Regions from separate parts of the Scandinavium tedordense genome, predicted to be linked through region 3. Evidence: predicted binding sites of a transcription regulator. Region 3 holds the regulator's gene; each other region holds the start of a gene.
The links. Region 3 encodes CRP, which controls carbon source genes, mostly activating them, when cyclic AMP is high. Its sites were predicted from a motif close to ATGTGANNNNNNTCACAT; they were not measured.
Positions count from the first base shown of each region.

Region 1: the regulator CRP is predicted to act here: its motif matches at 7,164-7,181, upstream of MUU46_RS02865 (acetyl-CoA C-acetyltransferase).
Region 2: the regulator CRP is predicted to act here: its motif matches at 4,781-4,798, upstream of udp (uridine phosphorylase).

Region 1 is NZ_JALIGG010000048.1:18,935-28,806, forward strand. It holds gene MUU46_RS02815 (ABC transporter substrate-binding protein) at 1-262, opposite strand, end outside; gene MUU46_RS02820 (transporter) at 608-1,237, shown strand; partial or broken gene MUU46_RS02825 (LysE family translocator) at 1,357-1,446, shown strand; gene MUU46_RS02830 (DUF1109 domain-containing protein) at 1,433-2,062, opposite strand; gene MUU46_RS02835 (RNA polymerase sigma factor) at 2,049-2,618, opposite strand; gene MUU46_RS02840 (protein-disulfide reductase DsbD family protein) at 2,673-3,896, opposite strand; gene MUU46_RS02845 (peroxiredoxin) at 3,932-4,495, opposite strand; gene MUU46_RS02850 (hypothetical protein) at 4,653-4,790, shown strand; gene MUU46_RS02855 (aldo/keto reductase family oxidoreductase) at 4,819-5,697, opposite strand; gene MUU46_RS02860 (amino acid permease) at 5,806-7,035, opposite strand; gene MUU46_RS02865 (acetyl-CoA C-acetyltransferase) at 7,254-8,435, shown strand; gene kduI (5-dehydro-4-deoxy-D-glucuronate isomerase) at 8,761-9,597, shown strand; gene kduD (2-dehydro-3-deoxy-D-gluconate 5-dehydrogenase KduD) at 9,659-9,872, shown strand, end outside.
Region 2 is NZ_JALIGG010000045.1:61,387-71,258, forward strand. It holds gene metR (HTH-type transcriptional regulator MetR) at 1-529, opposite strand, end outside; gene metE (5-methyltetrahydropteroyltriglutamate--homocysteine S-methyltransferase) at 759-3,020, shown strand; gene MUU46_RS01620 (hypothetical protein) at 3,357-3,488, shown strand; gene MUU46_RS01625 (hypothetical protein) at 3,485-3,811, shown strand; gene MUU46_RS01630 (dienelactone hydrolase family protein) at 3,858-4,667, opposite strand; gene udp (uridine phosphorylase) at 4,922-5,683, shown strand; partial or broken gene rmuC (DNA recombination protein RmuC) at 5,833-7,284, shown strand; gene ubiE (bifunctional demethylmenaquinone methyltransferase/2-methoxy-6-polyprenyl-1,4-benzoquinol methylase UbiE) at 7,351-8,106, shown strand; gene ubiJ (ubiquinone biosynthesis protein UbiJ) at 8,119-8,724, shown strand; gene ubiB (ubiquinone biosynthesis regulatory protein kinase UbiB) at 8,721-9,872, shown strand, end outside.
Region 3 is NZ_JALIGG010000055.1:397,704-407,575, reverse strand. It holds gene MUU46_RS12820 (hydrolase) at 1-574, shown strand, start outside; gene MUU46_RS12815 (YheU family protein) at 571-789, shown strand; gene MUU46_RS12810 (phosphoribulokinase) at 829-1,698, shown strand; gene MUU46_RS12805 (OsmC family protein) at 1,766-2,170, opposite strand; gene crp (cAMP-activated global transcriptional regulator CRP) at 2,477-3,109, shown strand; gene MUU46_RS12795 (YccS/YhfK family putative transporter) at 3,163-5,235, shown strand; gene argD (bifunctional acetylornithine/succinyldiaminopimelate transaminase) at 5,240-6,457, opposite strand; gene pabA (aminodeoxychorismate synthase component 2) at 6,538-7,101, opposite strand; gene MUU46_RS12780 (putative adenosine monophosphate-protein transferase Fic) at 7,133-7,732, opposite strand; gene ppiA (peptidylprolyl isomerase A) at 7,963-8,535, opposite strand; gene tsgA (MFS transporter TsgA) at 8,815-9,872, shown strand, end outside.

The DNA.
Region 1 (9,872 bases), on a different contig from region 3:
TGATAAAACGGTTGTACAGTTCGGTACTGTTCATATCGTTATATTCAACTTTAATGCCCGGATAGGTCGCTTCAAAACCTTTAATCAGTGGCCCGGCGGCTTTGGTGTCAGTGGTGGAGTAGATAACCACTTTGCCTTCTTTAGTCGCGGCATCGACAACGTGCTGATAGTCAGCCGGATAGCCCTGCGGCAGGGCTGAGAACGCGGAGGATGAAATGAAAACTGCGGCAGAGATCAGAGAAATACGGAATGTGTTCGACATTGTAGTTAACCTTTTAGTTACATTTGAGGAACTAAAAGTCAACATAGCCTATTGCGTTCAGTAGGCAATAGGGGGAGGGACTCTCTCTGCCTGAAGTGTGATTTCTGGCATTTTTAAAGCAATAAACACCATTAAAACCACGAAAAGAGCGTGAGCCTTAGCTTGTTTCCGCGTGGCTACTGGGCCAAAACGCAGGCGTAGCCGTGCACTGACCCTGCCTCGCAAATAGACTGCGAGACCACTTATAAACTCGAATATTAGAAAAGGGTAGGAATAACACGGTAAGCCAATCTGCTTGTCTCTGAAAGTTGTAACATCGCGTTAGATACACTTAATGGGATTGTTATGCCTTTAGTACGCACCATGATTTACATTCTTCTTGCTGCCGTTTTGGCAAGTGCTGTGTTGTTCGGTTTGTGGCTCGATGTGCATGTTCTGCAAGATAAACTCGGCGAGATATCCGTAACCGAAACACTTCAAGCAGGAATGCTTGCGATGATAATAGTCATTCACTTCAAGTTGGTTAATGACTCCGCATTCATGCGTAACTGTAATCTCCTGATCGGTGGTTTTTTCCTTGCGATGCTGATTCGTGAACTCGATGGTTTATTCGATCTCATCTCTCACGGTAGCTGGGTATGGTTTGCTTTATTCTCCTCCATCATTGTGATTGCTTACACAGCAAGACAACATCGCAGGACATTGGCTGAACTTTCACGCTATCCGCTTACGCCTTACTACGGAATGATGATTTCCGGGTTGTTATGTATTTTAGTCTTTTCAAGATTGTTCGGTATGCACTCGCTATGGGAATCAGTGCTCGGAGATGAGTATCTTCGGGTCGTGAAAAACATGGTTGAAGAAGGCGCTGAGTCGTTCGGTTATACGTTGTGCCTGACCTCAAGCATCGCTTATTACTTCTACCAGCTGAGATCAGAGCGTAGTTTGAACGAGCAACCACCAACGGTCTCATAGAAAACAGGGGATATTGCGCCCCCTGTTGTCATTTCTTTAAGCGATACGCCCGCGAACCACTAACAGTTTTTAACCCGCACATGATGCGCGTAGCGAATCTGCGAACGCAGAATGAGAAAGAAAAACAGGCGGTGGTGAAATGGATGGATCGCGCAACCGGCGCCGCGTTCCTGCTGTTCGCGGCGCGTTTAGCCCTCAGTAAGCGCTAACCCAACGCCAGCCGAGCGCCACCGTTGCCCCAACGATAGTGACGATTGCCGCGAGATGCATCAGGAAATCTTCCGGGTGCAGATGCACCGGATGGCAGAACGTCAGCAGCGTGAGCGCCATTGCCGCCACGCCGGTGCCGGAAAGCGCCAGGCTGCGCAGCGGGGTTAGCGTGCGGGTCCTGCGCAAATAGCCAATCACCAGCGCCACCATCGGCACGCTGACCGTAACCATAAACGTGTAGCAGTGGGTGTCATGCAGGCTGCTGGCCGACAACGGCGGGTGGCCGATATTTACCAGCACCGACCCCAGCCAAACCGTAGCCAGCGCCAGTAGCCAGCGCATATTCAGCGGCCGGCGGCCGGCAATGCTGAGCGTGAATGCGGCATTGATCGCCAGCAACCCCATGGTAAACGCCAGTCCCAGCTGCGCCATCGCCCACGCAGCGCCCGGCTGCGACCAGTCGGTGGCGGTGCGCTGAAGCAGCAGGCTCGCGAGGGCGCCCGCAGGCAGGGCCAGCAGTACCCAACTCGCCACGCGCCAGTGTACCGGCAGAGCGCGTTTCACGGGGGCCGCGCTACGGCTGAGCTTTTCGATTAATGCCTCATGACTGTCCATGATGGGCTCCATAACGACGAAGATTGTTCAACGCCCGGTGTAGCAGCGATTTGACCGCGCCGACCGTCAGATTATTGGCCTGAGCAGCTTCGGCGAGGCTCATTTCCTGCAAATGCACATCTTCCACCAGCTGCCGTTGGCGAGCGGGTAGCTGGTTTAAAAAGCCGTCCAGTTCCTCGCCGACGTCCAGCATTTCAGCTTTCAGGGCCAGCGCGTTGTCGGGCACGTTCAGCGTCGTCTCATCCTCAACCACTTCCCTCCGGTCGCGACGTCCGCGACGGCGCAGGGCATCAATGGCGCGGGCCTGAGAAATCGCCATCAGCCACGGCAGAAAAGGGCTGGCGGGATCGTAGGTATGACGGATCCGGTGCAGGGTGAGCAGCACGTCCTGTATCACGTCTTCGGTCAGCACCTCGTCGTCCACCTGTTTGCGGACTATCGCGCGGATAACCGGCACCAGCGTCTGCAACAGCTGCGTATACGCCTGCCGGTCACCTGCCTGGGCGCGCGCCATAAACGCGGGCCACGCGTCGCGCGGGACTTCCACCTTACCCATATTCCGCCTTGCTGCTTGGCGCCGGAACGGCCTGGCGCGCCGCTGCTGCGGAGATCACGCCTTTTTCCCGGCCGCCTGATTAAGGGCGTTGACCACAATGCTCGGGGTCAACACCTGAGGCAACACTTTCGGTGCGCCGCCGTCGGCAGGGTACACCACGTACATCGGCAATCCACCCTGACCGAACTGGCTGAGTGCGTCATCGACATCAGCATTAAATTTAGTCGAATCTGCCACCATATACAGCGTGCCGGTGCGCGCCAGCGCCTCTTTCACCGCCTGAGTCAACAGCGAGGTTTTGTCGTTCACCTGACAGGTGATGCACCACGACGCGGTAAAGTTAACAAAAATGGCTTTACCGTGCCCGCGCTGATCGGCCACGGTTTGCGGCGTCCATTTGATTGGCGCGGTACTGACGGTGGTTTCGGCCGTTTCAATCGGCTTCATCACACTCGGGAGGGGTAGCAGAATCGCAACCAGCAGCGCGGCGGTGACGGCGTACATCACCCGATAACCGCGTCCGGCGAGATGCCGACGCTGGGCAATCCCGTACAGCCAGGCGGCGAAACTCAGCGCCACCGAACCCGCCAGCAGAGTACCGAGCGCCGTGGTACCAGCCTGTTGCGCCAACACCCACACCAGCCATGCAAACGCCCCCAGCATCGGGAACGCTAACGCATGTTTGAGGGTGTTCATCCACGCCCCAGGGCGCGGCAGGCGTTTGGCCAGCGCCGGGAACAGTGAAATCAGCGTAAACGGCGCGGCAAACCCCAGTGCCAGCGCAAAGAATATCGCGAGGGAAATGACCGGAGGCTGAACCAGCGCGTAGCCAATAGCGCTCGCCATGAAGGGGGCCGAGCACGGCGTGGCGACAATGATCGCCAGTGCGCCGGTCAGTGCCGAGCGAACAAACGCGCCGCGTCCGAGGGATATTTCCCCCGCGCGCTGGAGCGATAAGCCCACTTCAAACACGCCGAGCAGATTGAGCGCCGCGCCGAGAATAACCAGCGCCAGCAGGGAAATTACCAGCGGCGACTGAAGCTGAAAGCCCCAGCCAACCGCCGCGCCACCGGCCCGCGCCGCCAGTAATATTCCGGCCAGCGCCATCATGGTGACAATGACCCCGAGCAGGAAACCGAGGCCCTCGCGGCGGGCGCTGGAAAGATCGCCGTCATGGCGGATCAGGCCAAACGCCTTTAGCGAAATCACCGGAAATACGCACGGCATAAAGTTGAGAATAATGCCGCCTAAAAAGGCGGCGAACAGGGCGGTTAGCATAGCGCGTCTCTATTCGTTTTCAGGAGAGCCAGCGCTCAGGAGTGCGACTGGGCGTACTGTTTTACCGCATCCATGGTTTTCTGGATGTGGGCATCCGGGTTGCGGTCGGTGTAGCTCATTAGGATTTTTCCGTCCGGTGCAATGACAAACGAGGTGCGGTCAGACAGCGTTTTACCACCCATCTGCATTTGCGTCTGGTACTCAGCGGCGACTTTCGCGCCCGGATCGGCGGCGACCGCAAATTTGTTACGGCATTCCAGCTGGGAGAATTTGCCCACCTGATCGACGTTCCCGGCGGTAACGCCAATTACCGTCGCGCCCAGCTTTTTAAAATCATCGGTAGCTTCAGCGAAATCATGGGCTTCCAGCGTACAGCCTTTGGTGAATGCCGCCGGGAAGAAGTAGAGCACCACCGGGCCTTTTTGCAGCGCCTGCTGCAGTGAGAAGGTCAGCGGTTTACCCGCCAGCGCACCTTGCAGCTGGAAAGTGGGCGCCTGGGCACCTGCCGGTAGAGCGGCGTCAGCGTTGAACGCCATCAGCGAAAGGCCAAAGGCCGCGGCGGCGGTCAGCAGAGATAAGCGATGTTTCACAGCAATCATGGTCAGCTCCAGTCACGTAGGGAAAAGGTCTTCTCCTACAGTTCGCCGGAGGTGATGAAAAAGTTACGCTGGCGTAAAAAAATTATTTCAGTTCGGCTTTAACGCACTCGTTTCCCCGGCGGCAAGATGTTGCCAGAGCGGCAACCAGCTTTTGGCGGTGTTGACGTCGACCCGTGTGATTGGGCTGCGCAAAGGGGATGAAAAGACGCGGCAGATAATTGACAGTGCCGTCAGCCAGTTAAAGCAGGACGGCACTATCAGCACGCTGGAAAAACAGTTTCTCAGCGCGTTATAACGGCAGAGATTGCACGGGCGCTTAAGTCTTAGTGCTGCGCCGCCTGTGGCAGGTTATTCAGCACGTCCAGCGCCTCTGGCGGCAGCGTGAGCGCGGCGGCGGCAAGGTTCTCATTCAGGTGACCGAGTGAGGACGTGCCTGGGATCAACAGGATATTCGGCGAACGTTGTAGCAGCCAGGCCAGCGCGACCTGCATTGGCGTGGCATCAAGGCTGGCCGCAATGTCGTTGATTTCCTGAGATTGCAGTGGCGAGAAACCACCGAGCGGGAAGAACGGTACGTAGGCAATGTTCTTCGCCGCAAGGGTGTCGATCAGCGCGTCATCGTGACGATTTGCCACGTTATAGAAGTTCTGCACGCAGGCAATGTCGGTCATTTTCATGCCGTCTTCGACCTGTTTTGCGGTGACGTTGCTCAGACCGATGTGACGAATCAGACCACGGTCTTTCAGTTTGATCAGCGTTTCCAGCGGTTCTGCCAGCGAACCTTCTGCCGGGCCATGCACGCTAATCATGCTGCGAAGATTGACCACGTCCAGCACATCCAGACCGAGATTTCGCAAGTTGTCTTCGACGGCCTGAGTCAGCTCCGGCGCAGACAGCGCAGGCAGCCAGTTCCCTTGTTCATCACGACGGGCGCTGACTTTGGTCACGATGGTCAATTCTTGCGGATACGGATGCAGCGCTTTTTTGATCAGCTGATTGGTAACGTGCGGGCCGTAGAAATCGGAGGTATCAATATGGTTCACGCCTGCGTCGAGCGCGGCCTGTAGGACTTTTACCGCCATCTCAGGATCTTTCGGCGGGCCAAACACGCCCGGACCGGCGAGCTGCATCGCACCGTAACCCAAACGCCAAATTTCGCGATTGCCAAGAGTAAAGCTGCCGGACTGTTTAACGCTGGACATAATGGTTTCCTCATGATGGCTTTAGCGGGTAAGTGTAAACCGATTGCCTGAGGAATGCGGGTAAGAAAGTTTAACGGAATGTGCGGCAGTCGCCTGCCGCATCAGAGATTAGCTGAAGAACATCACCGAGACGCAGAGTAAACCGACAACCAGGGTGATAAAGCTGCCGACCGAGCGATACGGCTTGAGGGCCGGGATACGATAGGTGGAGAGCGTTGGCATGATGAATAGGATCATCGCAATCAGTGGGCCGCTGATGGCATAAATCATCGAAATGGCGTTCGGGTTGATGCAGCACACCACGAAGGTCAGAGTAGATACCAGCAGAATCGACGTTGCGCGGTTGAAGGCGCGGCTTTTACGAATGCCCGCCTGATTCAGCGTCGCCTGCACGATTTCACTCGCCCCTTCAATGACGCCAAAATAGGTGCCGAGGAACGATTTCGACATCGCAACGATAGCCACAATAATGCCGGATACCGCCAGCCAATGCGGTGCCGCAGGCATCATCGCCAGCGCGGAAAGGATTGTCACACCTTCGTTTTTGGCGTTGGTGATGTAACCTTCCGGAATCGCCAGCAGGCAGCTGATAACGAAAAACAGCACGCTCAGGCAGATGATGAGATAGGCAACCCGCATAATTTTTTTGCATTTATCCATAGCCTCATCGCCGAACTTTTCGCGTCTGTCGATGGCGAAAGTCGAGATAATTGGCGTATGGCTAAAAGCGAAAACCATCACGGGGATTGAGATCCACACCTGGTGAAGCGTGTGCGGGGTGAACGTTAGCTGGCCGCTGAACATCGCCGGTTGCCAGGATCCGGTCAGATACAGCGACAGGAACAGGAAGTAGCCAATCAGCGGGAACACCAGGAAGCCCATCACTTTTAGCGTCGCGTGGCGGCCCATCAGAAAAATCAGGTTCAGCACCAGCACCACCGCAAGACTCACCAGCATCCGCACCCCAAGCGTCACCGTTATATGCTGAGCCAGCTGTTCGGTGAGGGAGTTGGTAATGGCGACTGCGTAAATCAGCACCACCACGAAGAAGGCGATGAAATACAGAGCGGTGATCAGATTGCCGATTTTCTTGCCGTAATAGTGGTTCACCGCACCGGTGATCCCGACGTTGGCAGGCAAGTTAGCGGAGAGAATAAAGCGACACAGCGCGCGGTGCGGCCAGTAGGTTAATGGCCAGGCGACCAAGGCCGTAATCATGAGCACCATCGCCCCAGCGGAGCCTAACTGAATCGGTAGAAACAAGGTGCCCGCACCCACAGCAGTACCATATAACGCGAAACTCCACAGCGTTTCGTCTTTTGACCATAGTTTTGACATTTTTTGAATATTTAAACCGGATAACTAAAAAACAGCGGCGAGTTTACCTTATTTCAACCAGGGCGGGGGAGGGAGAATGAGGGGTAGTCATTCGAGGTAAAATGAATGTTATATGACGGTCATTTTCTTTGTGATAAAACTCACTTTTTTTAAACAATTACGATAATTGTTGATAACAACGCTCTACTATAGCGCTGATTATTTGCGCTGAGGTCGGGATGAAAGACGTCGTTATCGTAGGTGCAGTTCGAACGCCGATTGGTTGTTTCCAGGGCGCATTGTCGTGCTTTACGGCAGTAGAGCTGGGAAGTGTGGTGGTGAAAGCGCTGGTGGAACGTACCGGACTGGATCCCATGGAAGTGGATGAGGTCATCCTCGGACAGGTGCTGACGGCAGGCGCTGGGCAAAACCCTGCGCGCCAGTCCGCGATTAAAGGCGGCCTGCCTAATACCGTTTCTGCGATAACCATCAACGACGTTTGCGGCTCGGGTCTGAAGGCGCTGCATCTTGCAACCCAGGCCATTCAGTGCGGCGAAGCCGATGTGGTCATTGCGGGTGGTCAGGAGAACATGAGCCGTGCGCCGCATGTGTTAACCGACAGCCGCACCGGTGCGCGTCTGGGCAACAGCCAGCTTATCGACAGCCTGGTGCATGATGGGTTGTGGGATGCATTCAACGACTATCACATGGGCGTGACGGCGGAAAACCTGGCGCGTGAATACGGCATTTCGCGCGAGTTGCAGGACGCCTGGGCGCTCAGCTCACAACAGAAGGCACGCCGGGCGATTGATTCTGGCCGCTTCCGCGATGAAATCGTGCCAGTGGTGAATCTGCAGAAAAACGGTCTGGCTCAGGTGGTGGATACCGATGAACAGCCGCGCACCGACGCCAGCGCCGAAGGGCTGGCGCGCTTGATGCCGGCGTTCGACACGCTCGGCTCGGTCACTGCGGGTAACGCATCGTCCATTAACGACGGCGCAGCGGCGGTGATGATGATGAGTGAATCCAAAGCGATGGCGCTTAATCTGCCGATTCTGGCACGGATCCGCGCGTTCGCTAGCGTCGGCGTCGATCCTGCGTTAATGGGTATTGCCCCGGTGTATGCCACCCGGCGTTGTCTCGAGCGTGTGGGCTGGCAGCTGAACGACGTTGATCTGATCGAAGCCAATGAAGCATTTGCCGCGCAGGCGATTTCCGTCGGAAAAGTGCTGGAGTGGGATGAAAAACGCGTCAACGTCAACGGTGGGGCGATCGCGTTGGGCCATCCGATTGGCGCATCTGGCTGCCGTATTCTGGTATCGCTGGTGCATGAGATGATCAAGCGCGATGCCCGTAAAGGGCTGGCCACACTGTGCATTGGTGGTGGGCAAGGCGTGGCGCTGGCCGTCGAGCGCGAATAAACTTACTTTTCCCGGTGGCGCTCTGCTCACCGGGCCAACGACCTTCCGCTCCTGCGATACATCTTTATTTTTACACTCCCTTTCTTTATACATTCGGCCTTTTTTAAAGGTTTTGTAATCTATTGTTTTTAAAATAATTTAATTAAAGTGTGTTATGGGCGATTGGTCAGTAACGTGATCGCATTTGCATTTCTGGTATTTTAATGCAGAAAAAATGAAACGCTGTTTTATTTGTAATTGAAAAGACTCTGGCAGAGGATTAAGATGGCCTCAACGGAAAAGCAAAACCGCTTTTCAAAATGAATCACTCTTGCTGGAGGTTACCGTGGACATCAGACAAAGCATCCACAGCGCGCACGCCAAAACCCTCGATACTCAGGGCCTGCGCAACGAATTTTTAGTTGAACAGGTATTTGTCGCGGATGAATACACCATGGTTTACAGCCACATCGATCGCATCATCGTGGGAGGGATTATGCCGGTCGCGAAGACCGTCTCCGTTGGCGGTGAAGTGGGCAAGCAGCTGGGTGTTAGCTATTTCCTCGAACGCCGTGAACTGGGTGTGATTAACATTGGCGGGCCAGGCACCATTACGGTCGATGGCAAGTGCTACGAAATAGGCCATCGCGATGCGCTGTACGTCGGCAAGGGCGCGAAAGAAGTCGTGTTCGCCAGTGTCGATTTGGCAAAACCGGCGAAGTTTTATTACAACTGCGCGCCAGCACACAGCACCTTCCCGACCAAAAAAGTGACCCCTGCCTATGTGGCACCGGTGACGCTCGGCGATAACCTCACCAGCAACCGTCGCACGATCAATAAATACTTTGTTCCGGACGTGCTGGAAACCTGTCAGCTCAGCATGGGCCTGACCGAACTGGATCAGGGCAATCTGTGGAATACCATGCCGTGCCACACCCATGAACGTCGGATGGAAGTCTATTTCTATTTCAACATGGCCGATGACGCCTGCGTGTTCCACATGATGGGACAGCCGCAGGAGACGCGGCATATCGTGATGCACAACGAGCAGGCGGTGATCTCACCGAGCTGGTCTATTCACTCTGGCGTGGGTACTCAGGCTTATACATTCATCTGGGGTATGGTCGGCGAAAACCAGGTCTTCGATGATATGGACCACGTTGCGGTGAAGGATCTGCGCTAGGTCGCGGACAGCCAATAATCTTGCCTGTCTGAAACAGGCGCGAAATGAATAAGGACTTACTATGATTCTCGACACATTCTCACTGGCAGGTAAAGTCGCGGTAGTCACCGGCTGTGATACCGGTTTAGGGCAGGGCATGGCGATTGGTCTGGCGGAAGCGGGCTGCGATATCGTCGGCATTAACATCGTTGAGCCGACTGAAACGATGGAGCAAGTCACCGCCCGCGGTCGTCGCTTCCTGAGCCTGACCGCCGATCTGCGTAATATCGACGGCA
Region 2 (9,872 bases), on a different contig from region 3:
CTTTCGCGGCCAGGGGATGATCGGGTGCCAGTACCAGTCGCACTTCATAATCAAACATCGGCGAATAATGCAGACCGCTGCGCGGCAGAATGTCTGAGGTCAGCACGATATCCAGCTCTCCCTGCTGCAACGCAGGCTGCGGGTCGAAAGTTACCCCTGATTTGAAATCCATCTCCACCTGCGGCCAGCTCAAACGGAAGTTTTCCAGTGCGGGCGTCAGCCACTGAATACAGCTATGGCACTCAATGGCGATCCGCAGCGTGGTTTGCTGTGGTTCATTACAGGCCTGCAATGCACGGCTAATCTGCGGCAGAACCTGATTAGCAAGCTGCAGCAGAATTTCTCCTTGCGGGGTAAAGCGCAGCGGCTGACTCTTACGGACAAATAGCCGGAAGCCAAGGCGCTGTTCCAGATCGCTGAATTGGTGAGAAAGCGCGGATTGCGTCTGGTGCAGCATGGCTGCCGCTGCTGCGAGCGATCCGCTATTCCGTAACGCTTGTAGCGTTTTCAGGTGTTTAATCTCGATCATGAAAGTCCTTCACTTCGGCATGAATAAATTGCGCTTGAGGATCATACAGTACCTGCCAATTATAGATGTGTAAACATCCAGACGTCCAAATTCGTCGTCTTTCAGGCCATAGCGGCGTTGGCTGCCCTCGCTCACCCCAGTCACTTACTTGAGTAAGCTCCTGGGGATGAGCTCACTTGCCGCCTGGCTCTGACCTGAAATCCATAGAATTAATAAAAGAGGAACGGCCATGACAATCAAAAACCACACCCTGGGATTCCCGCGCGTCGGCCTTCGCCGTGAGCTGAAAAAAGCACAAGAGAGCTACTGGGCGGGCAATTCCAGCCGTGAAGAACTGCTGGCGACCGGGCGCGAGCTGCGTAGCCGTCACTGGCAGCAGCAGAAAGACGCTGGGGTGGATCTGCTGCCAGTGGGCGATTTCGCCTGGTACGACCATGTTCTGACTACTAGCCTGCTGCTGGGCAACGTGCCGGCTCGTCATCAGAACAAAGATGGCTCAGTGGATATCGACACGCTGTTTCGTATTGGTCGCGGTCGGGCGCCCACCGGTGAACCGGCGGCAGCGGCAGAAATGACCAAATGGTTTAACACCAACTATCACTACATGGTGCCGGAATTCACTAAAGGGCAGGAATTCAAACTGACCTGGACCCAGTTGCTGGATGAAGTGGACGAAGCGCTGGCGCTGGGCCACAACGTGAAACCGGTGCTGCTTGGCCCGGTGACCTATCTGTGGCTGGGTAAAGTGAAGGGCGAGCCGTTCGACCGCCTGAGCCTGCTGAAAGATATCCTGCCGGTCTACCAGCAGGTACTGGCGGAACTGGCAAAGCGCGGCGTCGAATGGGTACAAATCGACGAACCGATTCTGGTGCTGGAGCTGCCGCGTCCATGGCTGGATGCGTTCCAGCCCGCTTACGATGCGCTGCAGGGCAAAACGAAGCTGCTGCTGACCACCTATTTCGAAGGCGTGACGCCAAACCTGAACACCATCACCGCGCTGCCGGTGCAGGGTCTGCATGTCGATTTGGTGCACGGTAAAGATGACGTCGCTGAACTGCACAACCGCCTGCCAGCCGAGTGGCTGCTGTCTGCGGGCCTGGTGAATGGCCGTAACGTCTGGCGGGCCGATCTGACAGAGAAATATACACACGTTAAAGACATCGTCGGCAAACGTGCGCTGTGGGTGGCCTCTTCTTGCTCACTGTTGCACAGCCCCATTGACCTGAGCGTGGAAACACGTCTCGATGCGGAAGTAAAAAGCTGGTTCGCCTTCGCGCTGCAAAAATGTCAGGAACTGGCCCTGCTGCGTGATGCGCTCAACAGCGGCGACACCGCAGTCATTGCTGAATGGAGCGCGCCAATTCAGGCTCGTCGCAACTCAAGTCGCGTACACAATGCTGCGGTAGAAAAACGTCTGGCATCGATCACCGCTCAGGACAGCCAGCGTAGCCGGCCTTATGCTGAGCGTGCTGAAGCCCAGCGGGCGCGTTTCAATCTACCAGCATGGCCGACCACCACCATCGGTTCTTTCCCGCAGACCACTGAAATTCGCGGCCTGCGCCTCGACTTCAAAAAAGGCAATCTCGATGCGGGTCACTATCGCACCGGCATCGCCGAACATATCAAACAGGCCATCGTTGAGCAGGAACGTCTGGGACTGGACGTGTTGGTGCACGGCGAAGCCGAACGTAACGACATGGTCGAATACTTCGGCGAGCATCTGGATGGTTTCGTTTTCACCCAAAATGGCTGGGTGCAGAGCTACGGTTCCCGCTGCGTGAAGCCACCGGTGGTGATTGGCGACATCAGCCGTCCGGAAGCGATCACCGTTGAGTGGGCGAAATATGCGCAGTCTCTGACCGACAAACCGGTGAAAGGCATGCTGACCGGTCCGGTGACCATTCTGTGCTGGTCATTCCCGCGTGAAGACGTGAGCCGCGAAACCATCGCCAAACAGATTGCCTTGGCGCTGCGTGATGAAGTGGCGGATCTGGAAGCTGCGGGTATCGGCATTATCCAGATTGACGAACCGGCATTGCGTGAAGGGCTGCCGCTGCGTCAAAGTGACTGGGAAGCCTACCTGGCGTGGGGCGTGGAAGCATTCCGTATTAACGCCGCGGTGGCGAAAGATGAAACGCAGATCCATACCCACATGTGTTACTGCGAGTTTAACGACATCATGGATTCCATCGCCGCGCTGGATGCTGACGTTATCACCATTGAGACCTCGCGTTCAGACATGGAGCTGCTCGAGTCGTTCGAAGAGTTCGAATATCCGAACGAAATTGGCCCGGGTGTGTATGACATTCACTCCCCGAACGTACCAAGCGTTGAGTGGATTGAAGCGCTGCTGAAGAAAGCCGCTCAGCGCATTCCGGCAGAGCGCCTGTGGGTCAATCCGGACTGTGGCCTGAAAACCCGTGGCTGGCCAGAAACCCGCGCCGCACTGGCGAACATGGTGAAGGCCGCGCAGAACCTGCGTCAGGCGTAAGTGCCGGGTTGCTTTTCTGAAACGTGCTCGCAAAACGGAAAGCAACTCGGATGCAACGCGTAAAACTGCTTTCTTTATAACCATGGTATTCGTAAGGTGATGGCGTTGCGGTCAATCCCGCAACCGGGCGTAGGAACCCGTGTATCTGCATGGTGATGCATATTTTATGTGTCAGGCCAACGCACATCACAGTAAACTCTCTGGTGACGCTGGCGGGGCAACCGAAAGGTTGGCCGGGTCCATGTATGCCGGTATTCCTACCCCCGTCAGCGTCACCACCTGTGAGCGTAGGAACTCCAGTGGTGGCTTCTCCGATACATACATGGAAGCTACCTTATGACTACTTTTTCAAGCCCAACTCTCTCTGAGGACGATCTGCAAGAAATCCAGGACGTCCTCGATATTCCGCTATCCGGCTCAGCCGATCTTTCACTACCGCCGATCTCTGCGCCACGTTCGTTAGCGTGATGGTGGAATGTGAAGATGAATATTACCGGCAGGCACTGTGTGGGCGGTTAGCGCACGCACTCACGGTACTGCGCCAACGTTGCGTAGAAGATTTACCCGAGTGGATTGTCCGTCAACTGACGACGCAAACGGTGCCCCTCTCCAGCGTACCGGAGTGCTGGCAGGATTCAGAATTTATGCTGGACTATGCGCAGGCGTTAACCCTGGCGTTGAGCGGAAACACGCTCCTGGCACGAAATGCGCAGGATCTGGCGGGGTTACTGCACGATCTGGTGTATTTGCTGGTGGATCAGTTGAAAACGCCGTTGATCGTCAAACAATAATACTTTGGCATTTGCCCGGCAGCGTTGCCGGGCAGTCTGAAAATCGTTATCCCTTCTTCCCGCTGTACTGCGCAAACCACGCCAGCATACGCTGCCAGCCGTCTTTGGCGGACTCTTCGTGATAGCTCGGGCGATAGTCAGCGTTAAATGCGTGTCCGGCTTCCGGGTAAACAATAATATCGGCTTTGGCGTTTGCCGCCCGTAACGCCTGACGCATGGTATCTACGCTCTCGAGCGAAATGCCCGTATCCTGCCCGCCGTACAAACCCAGCACCGGCGCGGTTAAATCGATGGCGATATCGACCGGATGCTTCGGCGAATTTATCGATTTTTCACCCACCAGTTTTCCGTACCACGCCACCGCGGCTTTCAACTGCGGATTATGCGCAGCGTACAACCACGCGATACGTCCTCCCCAGCAGAAACCGGTGACCAGCAGACGACTGGCGTCGCCGCCGTTACGTGAAGCCCAGCTGGCAACGTGATCGAGATCGGCCAGCACCTGGGCATCCGGCACTTTCGAGACCAGGCCGCTGAACAGCGTTGGGATATCGGCATAATCATTCGGATCGCCCTGACGGAAATAGAGTTCCGGCGCGATCGCCAGGTAGCCTTCCACAGCCAGACGTCGGCAAATATCGCGAATATGCTCGTGCACGCCGAAAATTTCTTGCACCACAATCACGACCGGCAGCAGGCCATCGGCATTTTTCGGGCGAGCGTGAAACGCAGGCATATTTTCACCCTGCGACGGAATAGAGGTTTCACCCGCGATGATGACGTCTTCAGGTGTCAGAATTGAGGTTGATGCGTGCGGTTCTGCAGCCGGTGCAAAGCCGGGTTGTTTGTTGGTCATGGCATTCTCCGTCCCATCCATTAGCGCAAAGGTAAATATAGCCCGCAGGTTAACAATTCACAGTGCCAGAAAACGGCTATCTTATGTGCAGTGGTTATCGTTATCACTTGTTAATGTGATGTAAATCACTGTTTATAAGAAATTCAATGCAAACTTTTTCATTCATAGTGACAGGTGTCACGAAAATGTGTCCAAAGCTTCGGTAAAGTGCGTTTTTGCTTCTGCTGACAACTCGACCCAGAGAGGAGTTTTTTATGTCTACGTCTGATGTTTTTCATCTCGGCCTCACCAAGAACGATTTACAAGGGGCAACGCTCGCTATCGTCCCGGGCGATCCGGAGCGTGTGGAAAAGATCGCCGCGCTGATGGATAAGCCGGTCAAGCTGGCATCACATCGTGAATTCACCTCCTGGCGTGCAGAGCTTGATGGCAAAGCGGTCATCGTGTGTTCCACCGGTATCGGCGGTCCATCCACCTCTATCGCGGTTGAAGAACTGGCCCAGTTGGGCATTCGTACTTTCCTGCGCGTGGGCACCACCGGCGCAATTCAGCCAAACATCAGCGTCGGTGATGTGCTCGTGACCACCGCATCCGTTCGCCTTGACGGTGCAAGCCTGCACTTCGCGCCGATGGAATACCCGGCTGTCGCTGATTTCGCCTGTACCACCGCGCTGGTGGAAGCCGCCAAATCTGTGGGCGCCACGACCCATATCGGTGTGACCGCATCTTCCGACACCTTCTACCCAGGCCAGGAACGTTACGACACCTTCTCCGGCCGCGTCGTTAACCGTTATAAAGGTTCGATGGAAGAGTGGCAGTCGATGGGCGTGATGAACTATGAAATGGAATCCGCCACCCTGCTGACCATGTGTTCCAGCCAGGGCTTGCGCGCGGGCATGGTTGCAGGCGTCATCGTCAACCGTACCCAGCAAGAAATCCCGAACGCGGAAACCATGAAGAAAACCGAAAGCCACGCGGTGAAAATCGTGGTCGAAGCGGCACGCCGCCTGCTGTAATTCCCTTCTCGATGAAAAAGGCCGACGCGTTCGGCCTTTTTTATTTTGCGCATATCCTCGCAGGAAAACCCTTTTCAGCTGGACATTTATACAGCACACTTAACAATTAGATTCTGTTGTGCCGATACGTTGTTGAAGCAGGGGGAAGGGTGGACATCTCAATCATTTTAAGCGCAGTAGCAGCGCTGATTGTCGGGGCGGCGTTTAGCTGGTTAGCCAGTAAATCCCATGCCGACAGGCTGCGCGCCGATTTCATTGAAGAGCGGCATGAACTCGACATTGAACTCAACGCGGCGAAGCAGCAGCTGGCGCAAAATGCCCACTGGCGTGACGAGTGTGAACTGCTGAACAACGAGCTGCGCAGCCTGCGGGAAATTAACACCTCGCTGGAAGCCGATTTGCGCGAAGTGAGCACCCGCCTGGAATCCACGCAGCTGCACGCGGAAGACAAAATTCGCCAGATGGTGAACAGCGAGCAGCGTCTGAGCGAGCAGTTTGAAAACCTCGCCAATCGCATTTTTGAGCACAGCAATCGCCGGGTGGATGAACAGAACCGCCAGAGCCTGCACGGTCTGTTGACGCCGCTGCGCGAGCAGCTCGACGGCTTTCGTCGTCAAGTGCAGGACAGCTTCGGTAAAGAGGCGCAGGAGCGCCACACCCTGGCCCATGAAATTCGTAATCTCCAGCAGCTGAATGCGCAGATGACCCAGGAAGCGGTCAATCTGACTAAAGCGCTAAAAGGCGATAACAAAACTCAGGGCAACTGGGGGGAAGTGGTGCTCACCCGCGTGCTGGAAGCCTCTGGCCTGCGCGAAGGCCATGAATACCAGACGCAGGTCAGTATCGAAACCGATACCCGCGCCCGTATGCAGCCCGATGTGATTGTCCGTCTGCCGCAGGACAAAGACGTAGTGATCGACGCCAAAATGACCCTTGTGGCCTACGAGCGCTACTTCAACGCCGAAGATGATTACATCCGCGAAGCCGCGCTGCAGGAGCATATTGCCTCGGTACGTAACCATATTCGCCTGTTGGGCCGCAAAGATTATCAACAACTACCGGGCCTGCGTTCTCTGGACTATGTGCTGATGTTCATTCCTGTAGAGCCCGCATTTTTGTTGGCCCTCGACCGACAGCCAGAACTCATCACCGAAGCGCTAAAAAACAACATCATGCTGGTCAGCCCGACTACCCTGCTGGTGGCCCTGCGCACCATTGCCAACCTCTGGCGCTATGAGCACCAGAGCCGCAATGCCCAGCAGATAGCCGATCGTGCCAGTCGTCTGTACGACAAAATGCGCCTGTTTGTTGATGATATGTCTGCTATCGGGCAGGGGCTGGATAAAGCGCAGGACAACTATCGCCAGGCAATGAAAAAACTCGCATCCGGTCGCGGAAATCTTCTGGCGCAGGCTGAATCATTCCGTGGCTTAGGGGTTGAGGTGAAACGAGAAATTAACCCCGATTTGGTGTAGCAAGCCACCGAGAAGGAAGAGAATTTTGCGCTCGACGACAGCCCATTTGATGAAAGCGAAGCGCGTACCTCGACCTCTGACGAACCTTCTGAAACTGAGCTTTCTCGCGTTTCTCAGCGCGGTTGAGGCATAGGGGAAATGCGCCCAATCTGTTACACTCGCCGAACATTTTCTTGATAGGCAGACATTGAGATGGTTGAGGATTCACAAGAAACGACGCACTTTGGCTTCCAGACTGTAGCCAAATCGCAGAAAGAAGACATGGTGGCACATGTATTCCATTCTGTTGCCGCTAAGTATGATGTCATGAACGACCTGATGTCGTTTGGTATCCATCGCTTGTGGAAGCGCTTTACCATTGACTGCAGCGGCGTTCGTCGCGGGCAAAAAGTGCTGGATTTAGCCGGAGGCACCGGTGACCTGACGGCGAAATTCTCCCGTCTTGTTGGCGAAACAGGCAGCGTCGTACTGGCTGATATCAACGAATCAATGCTCAAAATGGGCCGCGAAAAGCTGCGTAATATCGGCGTGGTCGGGAACGTGGAATACGTTCAGGCAAACGCAGAAGCGCTGCCCTTCCCGGACAACACCTTTGACTGCATCACCATCTCCTTTGGCCTGCGTAACGTCACCGATAAAGAAAAAGCGCTGCGCTCGATGTACCGTGTGCTGAAGCCGGGCGGACGTCTGCTGGTTCTGGAATTCTCCAAACCCATTCTCGATCCGCTGAGCAAAGCCTACGACGCCTACTCATTCCACGTGCTGCCGCGTGTGGGAGAGATGGTCGCAAAAGACGGTGAGAGCTACCGCTATCTGGCAGAATCCATCCGTATGCACCCCAATCAGGACACCCTGAAAGCGATGATGCAGGATGCCGGTTTTGACAGCGTGGATTACTACAATCTGACGGCGGGTATCGTCGCGCTGCATCGCGGTTATAAGTTCTGACAGGAGTTCTCCATGCCTTTTCAACCTTTAGTTACCGCGGGTATTGAAGGTGCGCTTAATACCTTTTTATGGCGCGAGCGCGCGTTAAAATCTGCCCGTCAGCGTCTGCTGGGCAAGGTGCTGCTCGTTGAGCTGAAAGAGTTCACATCGCCGCTGGTGCTGGCCTTTAGCGAGCAGCAGATTGACGTCCTGGGTGCGTGGGAAGGCGAGGCGGACTGCACGGTAAGTACTCGCCTTGGCGTGTTGCCGCAGTTACGCAACCGTCAGCAGTTAACCACTCTGATTCGTTCGGGCGACCTCGAAGTGCAGGGCGACCTGCAGGTGGTGCAAAATTTTGTCGCGCTGGCGGATTTGGCGGAATTCGATCCTGCTGAACTATTGGCGCCGTATACCGGCGATATCGCGGCGGAAGGCGTCAGTAAAATACTGCGCGGCGGGGCGAAATTCCTGCAACGCGGGCTGCAACGTCATCAGCGCTATGTGTCTGAAGTCATTACCGAAGAGTGGCGCATGGCGCCCGGCTCGCTGGAAGTGGCCTGGTTTGCCGAAGAGAGCGACGCCGTTGCGCGTGGCGTTGAGGCATTAACCAAACGGCTGGATAAACTGGAGGGGAAATGACGCCAGGGGAAATTCGGCGCCTGTATTTTATCATCCACACCTTTTTGAGTTACGGGCTTGATGAGCTCATTCCCAAAATGCGTATCACCCTGCCGCTTCGTATCTGGCGGCGGATGTTGTTTTGGATGCCAAATCGCCACAAAGACCTGCCGCTAGGCGAGCGTTTACGCCTTGCCTTACAGGAGCTCGGCCCAGTCTGGATTAAATTCGGCCAGATGCTTTCTACCCGTCGCGATCTCTTTCCGCTTCAAATCGCCGATCAGCTGGCAATGTTGCAGGACCGCGTTGCGCCGTTTGACGGCAAACTCGCGCAGCAGCAAATCGAAAAATCGATGGGTGATATTCCCGTTGATAGTTGGTTCGACGATTTCAGCGTTGAGCCGCTGGCGTCCGCTTCTATCGCCCAGGTGCACACGGCGCGTCTGAAAGAAAACGGCAAAGAGGTGGTCATCAAGGTTATCCGCCCGGATATTCTGCCGACTATCAAAGCGGACATGAAACTGATTTATCGTCTCGCACGTTGGGTGCCGCGTCTGCTGCCCGATGGCCGCCGTCTGCGTCCGCAGGAAGTGGTGCGTGAGTATGAAAAAACGCTGCTTGATGAGCTGAATTTACTGCGCGAAGCCGCCAATGCCATCCAGCTGCGCCGCAATTTCGAAGACAGCCCGATGCTCTACGTCCCGGAAGTCTATTCCGACTATTGTCGTGAAGATATGCTGGTGATGGAGCGCATTTATGGCATTCCGGTGTCAGATATTGAGACCCTGGAAAAGCAGAATACCAACATGAAACTGCTTGCCGAACGCGGCGTACAGGTATTCTTCACTCAGGTTTTCCGCGACAGCTTCTTCCATGCCGATATGCACCCCGGCAATATTTTTGTCAGCTACGAACACCCGGAAGATCCGAAGTATATCGGCATTGACTGCGGGATTGTTGGCTCGCTGAACAAGGAAGATAAGCGCTATCTGGCTGAAAACTTTATTGCTTTCTTTAATCGCGATTACCGCAAAGTGGCGGAGCTGCACGTGGATTCTGGCTGGGTACCGCCGGACACCAACGTTGAAGAGTTTGAATTTGCGATTCGCACGGTGTGTGAACCTATCTTCGAGAAACCGCTGGCGGAAATCTCTTTCGGCCATGTTCTG
Region 3 (9,872 bases):
AGTGGGCTATTCGCTGGGTGGCAACATGCTGGGCTGTCTGCTGGCCAAAGAGGGTGACAATACGCCACTCGATGCCGCAGTTATCGTCTCCGCGCCATTCATGCTGGAAGCCTGTAGCTATCATATGGATAAAGGCTTCTCCCGCGTGTATCAGCGCTATCTGCTGAACCTGCTGAAAGCCAATGCATCTCGCAAACTGAAGGCTTATCCAGGAACGTTGCCGGTGGATTTGAAGCGTCTGAAAAGCGTGCGTCGTATTCGTGAGTTTGACGATCTGATTACCTCAAAAATCCACGGTTATGCTGACGCGATTGATTACTACCGCCAATGCAGTGCGATGCCGGTACTGAGCCAGATAACCAAACCAACACTCATCATTCATGCAAAAGATGACCCGTTTATGGATCATCACTCGATTCCGTCTCAGGAAGAGCTTCCGGCCAATATTCAATACCAGCTGACGGAGTATGGCGGTCATGTCGGATTTGTCGGCGGTACGCTGCGCCATCCTGAAATGTGGCTGGAGAAACGCATTCCCGCCTGGCTCACTCGCTGGTTAGGAACCCCGTTATGATTATTCCCTGGCAAGATCTGGCTCCCGAAACGCTCGATAGCCTGATTGAAAGCTTTGTGTTGCGCGAAGGCACCGATTATGGTGAACATGAACGTTCGCTTGAAGACAAGGTCGCCGACGTAAAACAACAATTGAAAAGCGGGGATGTCGTTCTGGTGTGGTCCGAACTGCACGAGACGGTCAATATCATGCCCCGTACCCAATTCCACGGCTGACTATAATAAAACCATTGCTTATGCAGGGAGTCGTTAGCTATGTCTGCCAAACATCCGGTGATCGCCGTAACCGGTTCCAGCGGGGCGGGAACCACCACCACCAGCCTCGCCTTCCGTAAAATCTTTGCTCAACTCAATCTTACTGCCGCCGAAGTAGAAGGCGACAGCTTCCACCGTTACACGCGTCCTGAAATGGACATGGCTATCCGCAAAGCGCGCGATATGGGCCGTCACATCAGCTATTTTGGGCCAGATGCCAACGACTTTGGCCTGCTGGAAAATACGTTTATGACCTACGGTCAGAACGGAACCGGACAGTCGCGCAAGTATTTGCACACCTACGACGAAGCCGTTCCGTGGAATCAGGTGCCGGGTACCTTTACGCCGTGGCAGCCGTTGCCGGAACCGACCGACGTGCTGTTTTATGAAGGTCTGCACGGCGGCGTGGTAACCCCACAAAATGATGTCGCGAAATACGTCGATTTACTGGTGGGCGTGGTGCCGATTGTTAACCTTGAGTGGATCCAGAAGCTGACCCGCGATACCAGCGAGCGCGGTCACTCACGTGAAGCGGTGATGGATTCAGTGGTGCGATCGATGGAAGATTACATCAACTACATTACGCCGCAATTCTCCCGGACGCATATCAACTTCCAGCGCGTGCCGACCGTCGACACCTCCAACCCCTTTGCGGCAAAGGGCATTCCGTCACTGGATGAGAGCTTTGTCGTTATCCATTTCCAGAATCTGGGCGATATTGATTTCCCTTGGCTGCTGGCGATGCTGCAAGGTTCGTTTATTTCTCACATGAACACCTTGGTGGTGCCGGGTGGGAAAATGGGGCTGGCAATGGAATTGATTATGTCACCGCTGGTCGAGCGGTTGATGGAAGGAAAAAAGATAGGGTAATCGCATGCACGCCAACGGGCGTGCATCATTTTTTAGGGCGGGTCAGCGTAACGCCCCCGCCACTCAATCAGGCTTCGACCACTTCAAACGAGTGTGTAATCTTCGCCGCTTTTTCCAGCATCAACGCTACAGAGCAGTATTTCTCCGCAGACAAATCCACCGCACGCGACACTGCCGCTTCTTTCAGGTCATTACCGGTCACAATGAAGTGCAGATTGATGTGGGTGAACAAACGCGGTGCTTCTTCACGACGCTCGGAAGTCAGTTTCACTTCACAGTCGGTCACGTCATGACGGCCTTTCTGCAAAATGGACACCACGTCAATCGCGCTGCAACCGCCCGCGGCCATCAGCACCATTTCCATCGGGCTTGGGGCTTTATCGCCAGAGTTACCATCCATCATAATCTGGTGGCCAGAAGCTGACTCGCCCAGGAAGGTTAATTCCTCAACCCATTTCACACGCGCTTGCATATTTGTTAACTCCCGAGTAGCAATTTTCCTGACAGATTACGCGCACATAACAATTCTCGCAACGGAAGGCGACGCGCGTCATGCTGAAGCGAGACACCAGGAGACAGGCGACAAAAGCTATGCTAAAACAGTCGTGCTGCAACAGTAATACATTGAAGTAATGCGTGTATGCAGAGAACATCACATTACAGGCTGCAGTAAAATCCGACAGCCGACTTCCCAGGCACAGGGAAGGATACGATTGCAAAGCCAGTGGCAGTGTCGTGTCTGCCATTGGAGACAGCTTATAACAGAGGATAACCGCGCATGGTGCTTGGCAAACCGCAAACAGACCCTACCCTTGAATGGTTCTTGTCTCATTGCCACATTCATAAGTACCCATCGAAGAGCACGCTGATTCACCAGGGTGAAAAAGCAGAAACGCTGTACTACATCGTGAAAGGCTCTGTTGCAGTACTCATCAAGGATGAAGAAGGTAAAGAGATGATCCTCTCTTACCTCAACCAGGGCGATTTTATCGGTGAGCTTGGCCTGTTCGAAGAAGGTCAGGAGCGTAGTGCCTGGGTTCGGGCGAAAACCGCTTGTGAAGTGGCAGAAATTTCTTATAAAAAATTCCGTCAGCTTATCCAGGTAAACCCGGATATCCTGATGCGTCTCTCTTCTCAGATGGCTCGTCGTCTGCAGGTCACCTCTGAAAAAGTAGGTAACCTGGCATTCCTCGACGTAACCGGTCGTATCGCACAGACTCTGCTGAATCTGGCGAAACAACCTGATGCAATGACCCACCCGGACGGTATGCAAATTAAAATTACTCGTCAGGAAATCGGTCAGATCGTCGGCTGCTCCCGCGAAACCGTTGGCCGTATTCTAAAAATGCTCGAAGATCAGAGTCTGATCTCCGCCCACGGTAAAACTATCGTGGTTTACGGTACCCGCTAAGCTAGCTGAACGGCGTATTGCCCCTGCAGTACGCCGTTTTTGTCTTTTCCCTGATGTGGCGCAGGCTGATTTATCACCCGGAAATTAACTATGCACTGCGGCAAACGCTGGTGTTATGTACCCCCGTGGCTATCGGTTTGGTGCTCGGTTACCTCAAGTACGGTCTGCTGTTCTCGTTAGTCCCCGCCTGCTGCAACATCGCCGGGCTGGACACACCGCATAAACGTTTCTTCAAACGCCTGATAATTGGCGGATCGCTGTTTGCGGGCTGTAGCCTCGCGGTTCAGCTGCTGCTGGCGCATACCGTGCCTTTACCGCTGATCCTGACTGGGCTGGCGCTGATCCTCGGCGTCACTGCAGAAATCAGTTCGCTTCACGCCCGTTTACTGCCCGCATCGCTCATTGCGGCCATCTTTACGCTCAGCCTTGCGGGGAATATGCCGGTCTGGGAGCCGCTGCTCATCTACGCTCTCGGCACACTATGGTATGGCTTGTTCAACTGGTTCTGGTTCTGGATGTGGCGTGAACAGCCGCTACGTGAATCACTAAGCCTGCTGTATCGACAGCTGGCCGATTACTGTGAAGCCAAATACAGCCTGTTGACTCAGCATACCGATCCGGAAAAAGCGCTGCCGCCATTACTCAGCCGCCAGCAGAAGGCCGTCGATCTGATTACCCTGTGCTATCAGCAAATGCACATGCTGGCCGCCAATCAGAACCATGAATATAAGCGCCTGCTGCGCGCCTTCCAGATTGGCCTCGATTTGCAGGAGCACATTTCCGTCAGCCTGCATCAGCCCGCCGAAGTGCAGAAACTGGTTGAACGCAGCCACGCTGAAGCGGTGATCCGCTGGAATGCACAGACCATTGCGGCGCGCCTGCGTGTGATGGCGGATGACATCCTCTACCACCGATTTCCGCAACGTTTCAACATGGACAAGCAGATTGGCGCGCTGGAAAAAATCGCACATCAGCATCCGGATAACCCGGTCGGGCAGTTCTGCGCCTGGCACTTCAGTCGAATCGCCCGAGTGCTGCGCCTTCAGCGCCCGCTCTATCCACGCAATCTGATGGCTGATAACGAACGTCGCCTGCCGCTGTTTGCCGCACTAAAAAGCTATCTGTCGCTAAAATCCCCGGCGTTGCGCAGTGCGGCGCGAATCAGCGTCATGCTCAGCATTGCCAGCCTGATGGGCGCGGCGCTGCATCTGCCGAAACCGTACTGGATCCTGATGACCGTCCTGCTAGTGACGCAAAATGGCTACGGCGCAACGCGGGTCAGGATTTTCCACCGGGCGGCAGGCACGCTGGCCGGGCTGGTGATAGCCGCTGGCACCCTGCACTTTCACGTGCCGGAAGGCTACACGCTGGCGTCAATGTTAGTCATCACGCTGGCGAGCTACTTGATCATTCGCAAGAGCTACGGCTGGGCAACGGTGGGCTTTACGGTCACCGCGGTCTACACCATCCAACTGCTGACCCTGAACGGCGAACATTTCATTCTGGCCCGTTTTGTCGACACGGTGATTGGCTGTCTGATTGCCTTCGGCGGGATGGTCTGGCTGTGGCCGCAGTGGCAAAGTGGGCTATTACGCAAAAATGCCCAGCAAGCACTGGAGGCGGATCAGGAGGCTATCCGACTGATTCTCAGCAACGACCCTCAGGCTCCGACGCTGGCCTATCAGCGGATGCGGGTGAATCAGGCGCACAACGCGTTGTTCAACTCGCTGAACCAGGCGATGCAAGAGCCCGGCTTTAACTCGCATTATCTGGCAGACATGAAGCTGTGGGTTACGCACAGCCAGTTTATCGTCGAACACATCAACGCGATGACGACGCTGGCGCGCGAACACAACATGCTGACTGAAGATTTGGCCGAACGTTATTTGCAGTCCTGCGAGATTGCTCTGCAGCGCTGCCAACAGCGACTGGAATATGACGGACCGGGGGGAAGCGGCGATGCGAATATCATGGAATCAACGGAGGCGCTCTCCCACGGGCCGTTAAGCACCATGGAACAGCATTTACAACGCATTCTGGGCCATCTGAATTCGATGCATACCATCTCGTCAGTGGCCTGGCGCCAGCGCCCACATCACGGCAGCTGGCTTAAACGTCGAGCATAAACCGTCAGCCGACAATCTTCTTCACGGCTGCCGCAAAGCGCGCCATCCCTTCATCGATATCCGCAGATTCCACCACCAGCGACGGCGCAAAGCGTACTACGTCAGGCCCGGCGTTAAGCACCATTACGCCCTCATGAGCAGCAGCATGCAGGAAATCACGAGCGCGGCCCTTGTACTGCGGTTTCAGTTCAGCACCAATCAGCAGCCCCATGCCGCGAACATCACTGAACACATCGAATTCAGCGTCAATATTCTTCAAATGCTTAACAAAACGTTCGCGTCTGGTGCTCACGCCACCCAGAACTTCAGGCGTATTGATGATATCAAACGCCGCACCGGCCACTGCGCACGCCAGCGGATTTCCGCCGTAAGTAGAGCCGTGAGAACCGACGTGAAACGCGCTGGCAATCTCTTCAGTAGTCAGTACCACGCTCACCGGGAAACCACCGCCCAGCGCTTTGGCACTGGTCAGGATATCCGGCGTCACGCCGAAATACTGGTAGGCGAACAGCGAACCAGTGCGCCCCATGCCGCTCTGCACTTCGTCAAAAACCAGCAGCGCCTGATGTTCATCACACAGTTCACGCAGACCTTTGAGGAATTCCGGGGTCGCCGCCAGCACGCCGCCTTCACCCTGAATGGGCTCAACCACTACCGCGCAGGTGTGATCGTCCATCACGGCTTTCACTGCATGCAGGTCGTTAAACGGGACGTGGATGATATCCGCCGGTTTTGGCCCAAAGCCGTCGGAATATTTTGCCTGTCCTCCCACAGAAACCGTGAAGAATGAGCGGCCGTGGAACGCATTATTGAAGGCGATGATTTTGGTTTTGTATGGACTGTGGCGCGTGGAAGCGTAATAACGCGCCAGTTTGAACGCGGTTTCGTTGGCTTCAGTACCGGAGTTCATGAACACCACGCGCTCGGCAAATGTCGAGGCCACCAGCTTACGACCCAGCTTCAGCGCCGGTTCGTTGGTAAACACATTGCTGGTGTGCCACAGGGTTTCGCCCTGGCTTTTCAGCGCGTCGACCAGTGCCGGGTGACAGTGCCCCAGCGCGGTAACCGCAATTCCCCCGGCGAAATCAACGTACTCGTTGCCCTGCTGATCCCACACTCGGCTGCCCTTCCCCTTTACCGGAATAAATTCCGCCGGGGCATAAATGGGCAGGATCACTTCATCAAATGTGGCACGGGTAATTGCAGCCTGTTCAGTCGCCATGACAATCCTCTTACGCAGCAATGATTAATGAAAATATAATCACTAAATATGCATAATAAATCACATCATGGCAAGATGAATTATCGCTTGAGGAAGTTTTCCAACAGCTGATGACCCTGCTCGCTAAGGATACTTTCTGGGTGAAACTGCACTCCCTCCAGGTCCCATTCACAATGGCGAATCCCCATAATTTCGCCCGTCTCGCTCAGCGCGGTGATGTCAAATTCCGCAGGCAGCGTGGGCGGGTCAATGACCAGCGAGTGATAGCGAGTAACGGTGAGAGGATTATTCAGTCCGGCGAATACGCCAGCACCGGTGTGCGTCACCGGGGAGGTTTTTCCATGCATGACTTTTGCTGCCCGCACGATAGTGGCGCCAAAAACCTGCGCAATGGCCTGATGGCCGAGGCAAACACCGAGGATAGGGATTTTGCCCGCGTAAAGGCGAATCACATCGAGTGAAATCCCTGACTCATCCGGCGTGCAGGGACCTGGGGAAATCACGATTTTAGCAGGAGACAACCGGGCAACTTCATCCAGCGTGATGTCATCGTTGCGCCTGACCTGCACCTCGGCACCCAGTTCGCAAAAGTACTGGTAAAGGTTCCAGGTGAACGAATCGTAGTTATCTATAAGCAGGATCATAGCGGCTCCGGTGACAGCAAACCGCGCTATTCTACTCAGTTTCCTGCGCTTCACTCACCACTTTAGTGAACTGCGCTATCAGCGGCTCTAAATCCCCCATCGTCCCGCTCTGGTTCGCCTGACTCCACGTTTGCGGGTCGACTACGTTCCAGTCCAGCACGTAGCCCGCGTGGATCGACAGCTGCTCGAAGAACACGCGCTGCGCCCGGCCACTGCCGACGAAGAATGGATGCAGCACATTAATTTCACAGTAATAGTGCGCCAGACGCTTAATGAACTCATCTTTGGCAAGTCCGACGAGGTAATGCTCATCTTCCAGAGCCTGCATCAGGTCATTGCCTTCGTTTTCGATGTACTCGAAATGGCAGAAACGGGTATCGCCCTTGGAAATATCAACCTCACGCAGTTCACCTGCCCAATCCCAGGCATCCTGGAAAAGCTGCTGGTGAATGGCGCATAACCACGGCAAACCGCGATGCAGCGGGCCAAGCTCAAGCGTGGCGACTCGCTGTGCAAATAGCGCGTCCTGCGCGTGGGGTTCGGGCACGTCCAGCCGACAGCTGGCCTCAAACGAGCGACCACGCCGTTGTTCCCACAGACGGATTTTTTGCTTATCGGTGAGCTTTTTCATCTGGACCTCCCTGACGGTTCCGATTTGCCACAAGTATGTACTCTAAATAATTCAAATTGCAGGAAGGCGGCAAACCGGCGAATCCCCAGGAACTTACTCAAGTAAGTGACTGGGGCGAGCAGGTGTAGCCAACGCACATGCAGCGTGAAATATGACGAGTATAAGCGGCAATTTCGGGTTACGCAGGAAGGCCAGTATAACGCGGGCTGAGCAGCCCGCGTCTGGAAGGATTACGGCAGGACTTTCGCAGAGAGGATAACTACCGGTTTTGTCGGCACATTCTGGTAAGGACCGACGTCATGGGAAGCCACCTGGGAAATTTTGTCGGCAACGTCCATACCTTTCACAACTTTACCAAACACCGCGTATCCAAAATCACGCTGGCCGTGGTCGAGGAACGCGTTGTCTGCGACGTTGATGAAGAACTGGCTGGTTGCGCTGTCTTTGTCGGCTGTACGCGCCATGGAAACGGTGCCGCGGGTGTTACGCAGGCCGTTGTCGCCTTCATTTTTGATAGGCGGATTAGGCTGTTTCTGCTGCATCTGTTCGGTGAAACCGCCGCCCTGGATCATAAAGCCCGGGATCACACGGTGGAACGTCGTGTTGTTATAGAAACCACTGTTCACGTAGCTCACGAAGTTCTCAACGGAAATCGGGGCTTTCTGGCTGTTCAACTCCAGCTCAATATTACCGGCGGAAGTGGTCAGCAATACGTGCGGATCTGCTTTTGCCGCCATGGCAGCAGGTGAGATTGCCGAAATTGCAAGTACAGCCGCGACGGCAGCCAGAGTAGATTTGAGCATGTGAATTCCTTAAACGGGAACGAGAGAGCCTGCGAATCGCTTGATTCTAAAAGGCTCTCGACTCGCAGACCAGCCTTTTACTAAAGTTTACGCAATAGAAACAGTTGTAACCTGGAGGGGAGTGTAAGAGGAACTGCAAAAATGTGACAAAAATCACTTTGTATTATTAATTATTTCATAGTTTTCAGAATAAACATTTGCCTCGGTCACTCTAATGCATAAAATCTGTCCACCCCACGCATTGTCAATGCGTTTTACAGTTCTATTCACAGGCCAGTCATGACTAACAGCAATCGCATCAAGCTCACATGGATCAGCTTTTTCTCCTACGCTCTTACCGGCGCGTTGGTGATCGTCACCGGAATGGTGATGGGAAATATCGCCGATTATTTCCACCTGCCAGTTTCCAGCATGAGCAACACCTTCACCTTCCTGAACGCCGGGATCTTGATTTCTATCTTCCTGAACGCCTGGCTGATGGAAATCGTACCGCTGAAAACGCAGCTGCGTTTCGGCTTCATCCTAATGGTGCTTGCCGTCGTCGGTCTGATGACCAGCCATAGCCTCGCATTGTTCTCTGCCTCGATGTTCGTTCTGGGGCTGGTCAGCGGGATTACGATGTCTATCGGGACATTCCTCATCACTCACATGTACGAAGGCCGTCAGCGTGGCGCACGCCTGCTGTTTACCGACTCCTTCTTCAGCATGGCGGGGATGATTTTTCCGATGGTTGCCGCGTGGCTGCTAGCACGTAGCATTGAATGGTATTGGGTGTACGCCTGCATCGGTCTGGTGTACGTCGCGATTTTCGTCCTGACTTTCGGCTGTGACTTCCCGGTTCTGGGCAAAAAAGCCGAGCAGAGCGCGCAGCCGGTCGCTAAAGAAAAATGGGGTATTGGCGTTCTGTTCCTGTCCGTGGCGGCGCTGTGCTACATCCTCGGCCAGCTGGGTTTTATCTCATGGGTGCCGGAATACGCGAAAAGCCTGGGCATGAGCCTGAGTGAAGCGGGCCAGCTGGTGAGTGATTTCTGGATGTCTTACATGTTCGGCATGTGGGCGTTTAGCTTCATCCTGCGTTTCTTTGACCTGCAACGCATTCTGATGGTGCTGGCTGGCATGGCAACCGTGCTGATGTATCTGTTCATCAACGGTTCGCCGGAACACATGCCATGGTTCATTCTGACTCTGGGCTTCTTCTCCAGCGCCATTTACACCTCAATTATTACCCTCGGCTCGCAGCAAACCAAAGTGGTGTCACCGAAGCTGGTGAACTTCGTCCTGACCTGCGGCACAATCGGCACCATGCTGACCTTCGTGGTCACCGGCCCGATTGTGGC